3 regions of the Vibrio sp. 10N genome follow, and region 3 is predicted to be linked to each of the others. Evidence: predicted binding sites of a transcription regulator. Region 3 holds the regulator's gene; each other region holds the start of a gene.

Region 1 (2,281 bases), 150 kb from region 3:
TTGGACGTGGATCCGCTTTTGCCGCTTCAATCGCTGCATTGATCGCGTCAGCATCGTGACCGTCTACTGCAGGGATTACGTGCCAGCCGTACGCTTCAAAGCGTTTAGGCGTATCATCAGAGAACCAGCCTTCCACTTCGCCATCAATAGAGATGCCGTTGTCATCCCAGAAAGCGATCAGCTTACCAAGACCTAGAGTACCCGCTAGTGAACACGCTTCGTGAGAGATACCTTCCATCAGACAGCCATCACCCATGAAGACATAAGTGAAGTGGTCAACGATGTCGTGACCTTCTTTGTTGAATTGCGCTGCAAGAGATTTCTCAGCAATCGCCATACCAACCGCGTTAGTGATGCCTTGGCCTAGAGGGCCAGTCGTCGTCTCGATACCTGGTGCGTAGCCGTACTCTGGGTGACCAGGCGTTTTTGAGTGCAGTTGACGGAAGTTTTTAAGATCGTCAATTGACAGCTCGTAGCCGCTGAGGTGAAGCAGAGAGTAAATCAGCATAGAGCCGTGGCCGTTAGACAGAACAAAACGGTCGCGGTCAGCCCACTCTGGGTTTGACGGGTTGTGATTTAGGTGAGAACGCCAAAGAACTTCAGCGATATCTGCCATACCCATAGGTGCACCTGGGTGACCTGAGTTAGCTTGTTGAACACCATCCATGCTTAGCGCGCGGATTGCATTAGCGAGTTGTTTACGAGAAGACATGTCTGCTCCTGAGTGCATTAAGCGAATTCCAAGTTTTTCATAGACTGATTGAATAATCAGCGGCCGCTATTGTCGCAAAGCGATATAGTCTCTGCAAACGATTTACCGTCATTTTTTGGCATTTTCGCCGAATAATGTCGGCTGAATATGGCTCGCAGCGTTTAAAACAGGCAAACGTTTGGCTATATGTTAAAAGCAAAAATCGCTTGCTAATCGAACATTGATGACTAGAATAGACGTCTAGATGTAGATACACCTACTATATATCATTGAATTTATTACAAGTGAGTAATTAGACACTCGCTTAAAAACAGTAATTGGAGCTCTCATGGCTAAGCACCTGTTTACTTCTGAGTCAGTATCAGAAGGCCATCCAGATAAAATCGCAGACCAAATCTCTGACGCGGTTCTTGATGCAATCCTAGAACAAGATCCAAAAGCACGTGTTGCTTGTGAAACTTACGTTAAGACTGGCATGGTGATGGTGGGTGGTGAGATCACCACTTCAGCATGGGTAGACATCGAAGAGCTAACTCGTGAAACCGTTCGCGAAATCGGCTACGTGCACTCTGATATGGGTTTTGATGCGGACTCTTGTGCCGTTCTAAACACCATCGGTAAGCAGTCTCCAGATATCAACCAAGGTGTTGATAAAGCGGATCCTAAAGAGCAAGGCGCAGGCGACCAAGGCATCATGTTCGGTTACGCAACGAACGAAACTGACATCCTAATGCCAGCACCTATTACTTACTCTCACCGCCTTGTTCAAAAGCAAGCAGAAGTACGTAAAAACGGCACTCTACCTTGGCTACGTCCAGACGCTAAGTCTCAGGTAACGTTCCAATACGACCAAGGTAAGATCGTGGGTATCGATGCGGTTGTTCTTTCAACTCAGCACTGTGATTCAATCTCAACACCTGATCTGCGTGAAGCGGTAATGGAAGAGATCATCAAGCCAGTACTACCATCTGAGTGGATCAACAAAGAAACCAACTTCTTCATCAACCCAACCGGTCGTTTCGTAATCGGCGGTCCTATGGGTGACTGTGGTCTAACAGGTCGTAAGATCATCGTTGATACCTACGGCGGTGCAGCTCGTCACGGTGGCGGTGCATTCTCTGGTAAAGATCCATCAAAAGTTGACCGTTCTGCAGCATACGCAGCACGTTATGTAGCGAAGAACATCGTAGCGGCTGGTATGGCTGACCGTTGTGAGATCCAACTGTCTTACGCAATCGGTGTTGCGGATCCAACGTCTATCATGGTTGAGACATTTGGTACTGAAAAAGTTTCTCACGACATCATCGTAGAAGCGGTTCGTCAAAACTTCGACCTACGTCCATACGGTCTACAAGAGATGCTAAACCTGCTTCAGCCTATCTACAAAAAGACAGCAGCATACGGCCACTTCGGTCGCGAAGAATTCCCTTGGGAAGCGACAGATAAAGCAGCAATCCTACGTGAGTTTGCTGGTCTGTAATTACTCTTAGCCTGAGTTTTTACTCCAAAAAAGCCCTCAAAATTTTTTGAGGGCTTTTTTATTTTTTTAATCCTGTCTTTTCAAACACT
Region 2 (2,281 bases), 2.8 Mb from region 3:
AATTGGAACAGCAGCATCGACATACCAATAAGCAGAAATAGCACGCCATTTAAGAACTCATCAACAAGCTCCCAAAAGTGGTCAAGGTGCTCCTCTGATTCTTTCGAGAATCCAATGTAGCGGGTCCAGTTGCCAATCATGATGCCAGACACCACCATGGAGAGAGGGCCGGATACGTGAAGGAACTCGGCAAAAGCATACCCTGCAGTTGGGATACCTATGGTGAGTAGCAACTCCATCGAGTGATCGTCGGTTGAGCTTATGAGGTAATGGAACACCAGACCGAGCGCAAAGCCATAAACAATGCCACCAATGGCTTCTTGTAAGAATAATGCAGTAACGCTGCCTACAGTTGGTGCTTCCGTGCCGAAAGCAATGGTAAATAGGGTAACAAAGATCACCAACCCAAAGCCGTCATTGAACAGAGACTCACCCTCTACTTGGGTAGAAATGCGCTGAGGCGCATCCAGCTTCTTAACGATAGCGAGCACGGCAATGGGGTCGGTAGGTGAAATCAGTGCACCAAACAACAGACAGTAGATAAGACCAAAATCAATCCCGATCAGTAAGCAGAACCCATACAGAACAAAACCGATGAAGAACGTAGAGAATAAAGTCGCAGCCAACGCAAGAACTGTGATTTCCCATTTCTGATCTTTCAGGTAAGGAAGTTTGATACCTAAACCACCGGCAAACAATAGAAAGCCAAGAATGCCCTGCAGTAGAAAGTCTTCAAAATCGATGTCAGCGACGGTTTCTGTCGCGAGCTCGGTTAAATGAAACCAATCATTTTGACCTGCGACTAAGATGAGCAGTGATAGCATCATTGCCCCAGCAGTTATTGCGATGGTGGTTTGCATTTTACCTATCTTGCTGTTTATTAGAGCAATTAGCATGGCTGCCGCGGATAAAAAGCACAAAGTCTGATAGACGGACATCACTTCACCTAGATATGTAAATAAATGTTAATGGGATTTTGTTCTTCTCACTCATGAATATCAATCTCTATTTGCTAATTTATTTGTCAAATCTATATTTTGATGTGGCTTGAGCGGGGTCGTTGCTTTTTATTCGTTCCGTTGACTAACTCGACGACGAACGACTTGTTTCTGCTTCGAGAGTCCGATAGTTTGAAGGGATAACAAGTCAGTAAAGATTTTTTAGACGTCTAGATTTCTAAAAAATCTGTGATACGATGACAGCATTAGCAAGGAATGAGGCAGTATCGTGGGAAGTAGTAAGTACGTTGAAAGCAGTCATGCTCAAGGTAAGAAATCGCAGATAGAAAATCAGCTCAAGCAGCGAATTCTTTTGATCGATGGTGGTATGGGCACCATGATCCAAGGATACAAGCTTGAAGAAGAGGACTATCGCGGTGAGCGTTTTGCAGAGTGGCAGTGTGATCTTAAAGGTAACAATGATCTTTTAGTTTTAACTCAGCCAGATCTTATTAAAGAGATCCATAGCGGTTACCTAGAAGCGGGTGCGGATATTCTTGAAACCAACACTTTCAACGCCACTACAATCGCTATGGCCGATTATGAGATGGAATCGCTGAGTGAGGAAATCAACTACGAAGCGGCCAGACTTGCCAGAATCGCTGCCGATGAGTGGACAGCCAAAACGCCAGAACGCCCTCGTTATGTCGCCGGTGTACTTGGCCCAACCAACCGTACCTGTTCAATCTCTCCTGATGTAAATGATCCAGGCTACCGTAATGTTAGTTTTGATGAGCTGGTGGAAGCGTATTCTGAATCCACTCGCGCGCTGATTCGCGGTGGCAGTGACTTAATTCTTATTGAAACCATCTTCGATACCCTAAATGCAAAAGCCTGTTCGTTTGCGGTTGAATCGGTATTTGAAGAGCTAGGCATTGAGCTTCCAGTGATGATCTCAGGTACCATCACCGATGCGTCTGGTCGTACGCTTTCAGGGCAAACCACTGAGGCTTTCTACAACGCACTGCGCCACGTGCAGCCACTCTCTTTCGGTCTTAACTGTGCACTTGGCCCTGATGAGCTAAGACAGTATGTTGAAGAGATGTCACGCATCTCTGAAGGTTTCGTCTCTGCGCACCCGAATGCTGGTCTACCGAATGCCTTTGGTGAATACGACCTGTCCCCTGAAGACATGGCAGAGCATATCGGCGAATGGGCACGAAGTGGCTTCCTAAACCTAGTGGGTGGCTGTTGTGGTACCACGCCTGAGCATATTCGTCAGATGGCAAAGGCCGTTGAGGGAGTGACGCCACGTCCACTACCTGAACTGCCTGTCGCTTGTC
Region 3 (2,281 bases):
CCGACTTATTCCTTGGTGTATCGGGTCCAGATTTGCTGCCACCAGAAGCGTTGACGTTAATGGCGGACAAGCCGATTGTGTTTGCTTGTTCAAACCCTGATCCAGAAATCAAACCGGAGCTTGCTCACCAAGTTCGTGATGACCTAATCATGGGCACCGGTCGTTCAGACTATCCAAACCAAGTAAACAACGTACTGTGTTTCCCGTTTATCTTCCGTGGCGCACTGGATGTTCGTGCAAGCGAGATTAATGATGAAATGAAACTGGCTGCGGTCGAAGCGATTCGTGAGCTAGCGAAAGAGCCAGTACCACAAGACGTACTGGATGCTGCCGGTGTTGAAGCGCTGACGTTTGGTAAAGACTACATCATTCCAAAACCGATGGATCCACGTCTGCTACCTCGCGTAGCTAAAGCGGTCGCGAAAGCAGCGGTTGAATCGGGTGTGGCGCGTATTGAGTTGCCTGATAGTTATATGGCTTAATTACTCAACTGCGTAGTATTGACGCTATATCGTCTATCCTCCCTGTTACCAGTCACCCCGGTGCGCTTTCGTCATCCCCTTGAAAAAGGGGATCTCTCGCAGCGAGTGACTCACGTAAGTTGAGCACCATATGCGCTGACAAAGATCCTCACTTTCGTGAGGATGACGAATAAAAAAAGACGGTATTAATACCGTCTTTTTTACTTCCGTTTAAGCGTTACTCTTCATCAAACGCTTCAAACTCAATCCCCATCGCCGTCATTAGCTCTTTTGCTTCTGTTGGGATGTCATCTGGACGGTCTTTTCTCAAATCTTCGTCGGTTGGAAGCGGCTGGCCAGTGTAGGCGTGCAGGAAAGCTTCGCACAATAGCTCACTGTTGGTTGCATGGCGTAAGTTATTGATTTGGCGGCGAGTACGCTCATCAGTCAATACCTTTAGCACCTTCAGCGGGATAGACACTGTGATTTTTTTTACCTGTTCGCTTTTCTTACCGTGCTCCGCATATGGGCTAATGTATTCACCATTCCAATCTGCCATTACACACCTTCGCTCTGTTAATCATAAATAGTAGTAATAAGAATGCTGCAATTTTAGCGGGATTTACCGCCATAAGCAAAGACATATAGACGTCTAGAAGTGTTGACGTCTCACATTTTGGCAAGTAAAGTGGTTCAACGAATGTGGACATTTATTTTAATGCAATGTTAATTCTTTAACGTTTGTGGCTTTTGCCGGTTCCCATATTACCGACAAAAGTGGACACTGTGGTTACACCTACTAGCCATGCGATCTGAGAAAGGAAGTTTCTATGAGCAATCGGAAGCCAGCGACAATAGCCGTACGTACTGGTATCGAATCGGATACCCAGCATCACGCTGTGGTGCCACCTATTTATCTTTCTACTAACTACGGATTCCCTGCGTTTGGGGAAGTGCCGACTTACGATTACACCCGCTCAGGAAACCCAAACCGAGGTTTACTAGAAACCGCTCTGTATGAGCTGGAATCTGGTAAAGGTGCGGTCGTGACCAACTGTGGTACTTCTGCGCTTAACCTTTGGGTCTCTGCTTTCTTAGGCCCTGAAGACACCATTATTGCCCCTCACGATTGTTATGGCGGTACTTACCGTTTATTTAACACGCGAGCACAAAAAGGCGACTTCAAGGTTCAATTTGTCGATCAAAGTGATGAACAAGCTTTTGATGCCGCGCTTGAGAAAAAGCCAAAACTCATCTTGCTAGAAACACCATCAAACCCGTTAGTGCGTGTGGTGGATATCGCTGCTGTGTGCGAAAAAGCAAAAAAAGTGGGCGCGCTGGTGGCCGTGGACAATACCTTTTTGACACCGGTGTACCAAAAGCCTCTTGAGCTTGGTGCGGACTTTGTTATTCACTCAACCACTAAATATATCAACGGTCACTCTGATGTGATTGGCGGTGTGGTGATCACTAAAACCGAAGAACACGCCGAAGAGCTAGGCTGGTGGGGCAACTGTATTGGTGCGACGGGCACGCCATTTGATAGCTATATGACGCTGCGCGGTATTCGTACCCTTGGTGCTCGTATGCGTGTTCATGAAGAAAGCTCGCAACAGATCCTCGATTTTCTCAAGCCGCAACCATTAGTGAAAGTGATTTATCACCCGAGCTTACCTGAGCATCCGGGCCATGAGATTGCTAAGAAGCAGCAGTCAGGCTTCGGCTCAATGCTGAGCTTTGAGTTCGCTGGCAGTTTTGAGCAGCTTAAATACTTTGTTGGCGAGCTAGAGCTATTCTCTCTCGCAGAGTCGTTGGGCGGC

The links. Region 3 encodes MetJ, which represses methionine synthesis genes. Its sites were predicted from a motif close to TTAGACNTNTANANGTCTAA; they were not measured.
Region 1: metK (methionine adenosyltransferase) is a predicted target of MetJ. The motif match lies at 945-964, and genes of this name have one in related genera.
Region 2: metH (methionine synthase) is a predicted target of MetJ. The motif match lies at 1,161-1,180, and genes of this name have one in related genera.

Annotation. Positions count from the first base shown of each region.
Region 1 is NZ_BTPM01000001.1:3,043,115-3,045,395, forward strand. It holds gene tkt (transketolase) at 1-730, opposite strand, end outside; gene metK (methionine adenosyltransferase) at 1,041-2,192, shown strand.
Region 2 is NZ_BTPM01000001.1:435,286-437,566, forward strand. It holds gene AAA946_RS02290 (cation:proton antiporter) at 1-938, opposite strand, end outside; gene metH (methionine synthase) at 1,228-2,281, shown strand, end outside.
Region 3 is NZ_BTPM01000001.1:3,188,923-3,191,203, reverse strand. It holds gene AAA946_RS14825 (malic enzyme-like NAD(P)-binding protein) at 1-482, shown strand, start outside; gene metJ (met regulon transcriptional regulator MetJ) at 700-1,020, opposite strand; gene AAA946_RS14815 (O-succinylhomoserine (thiol)-lyase) at 1,292-2,281, shown strand, end outside.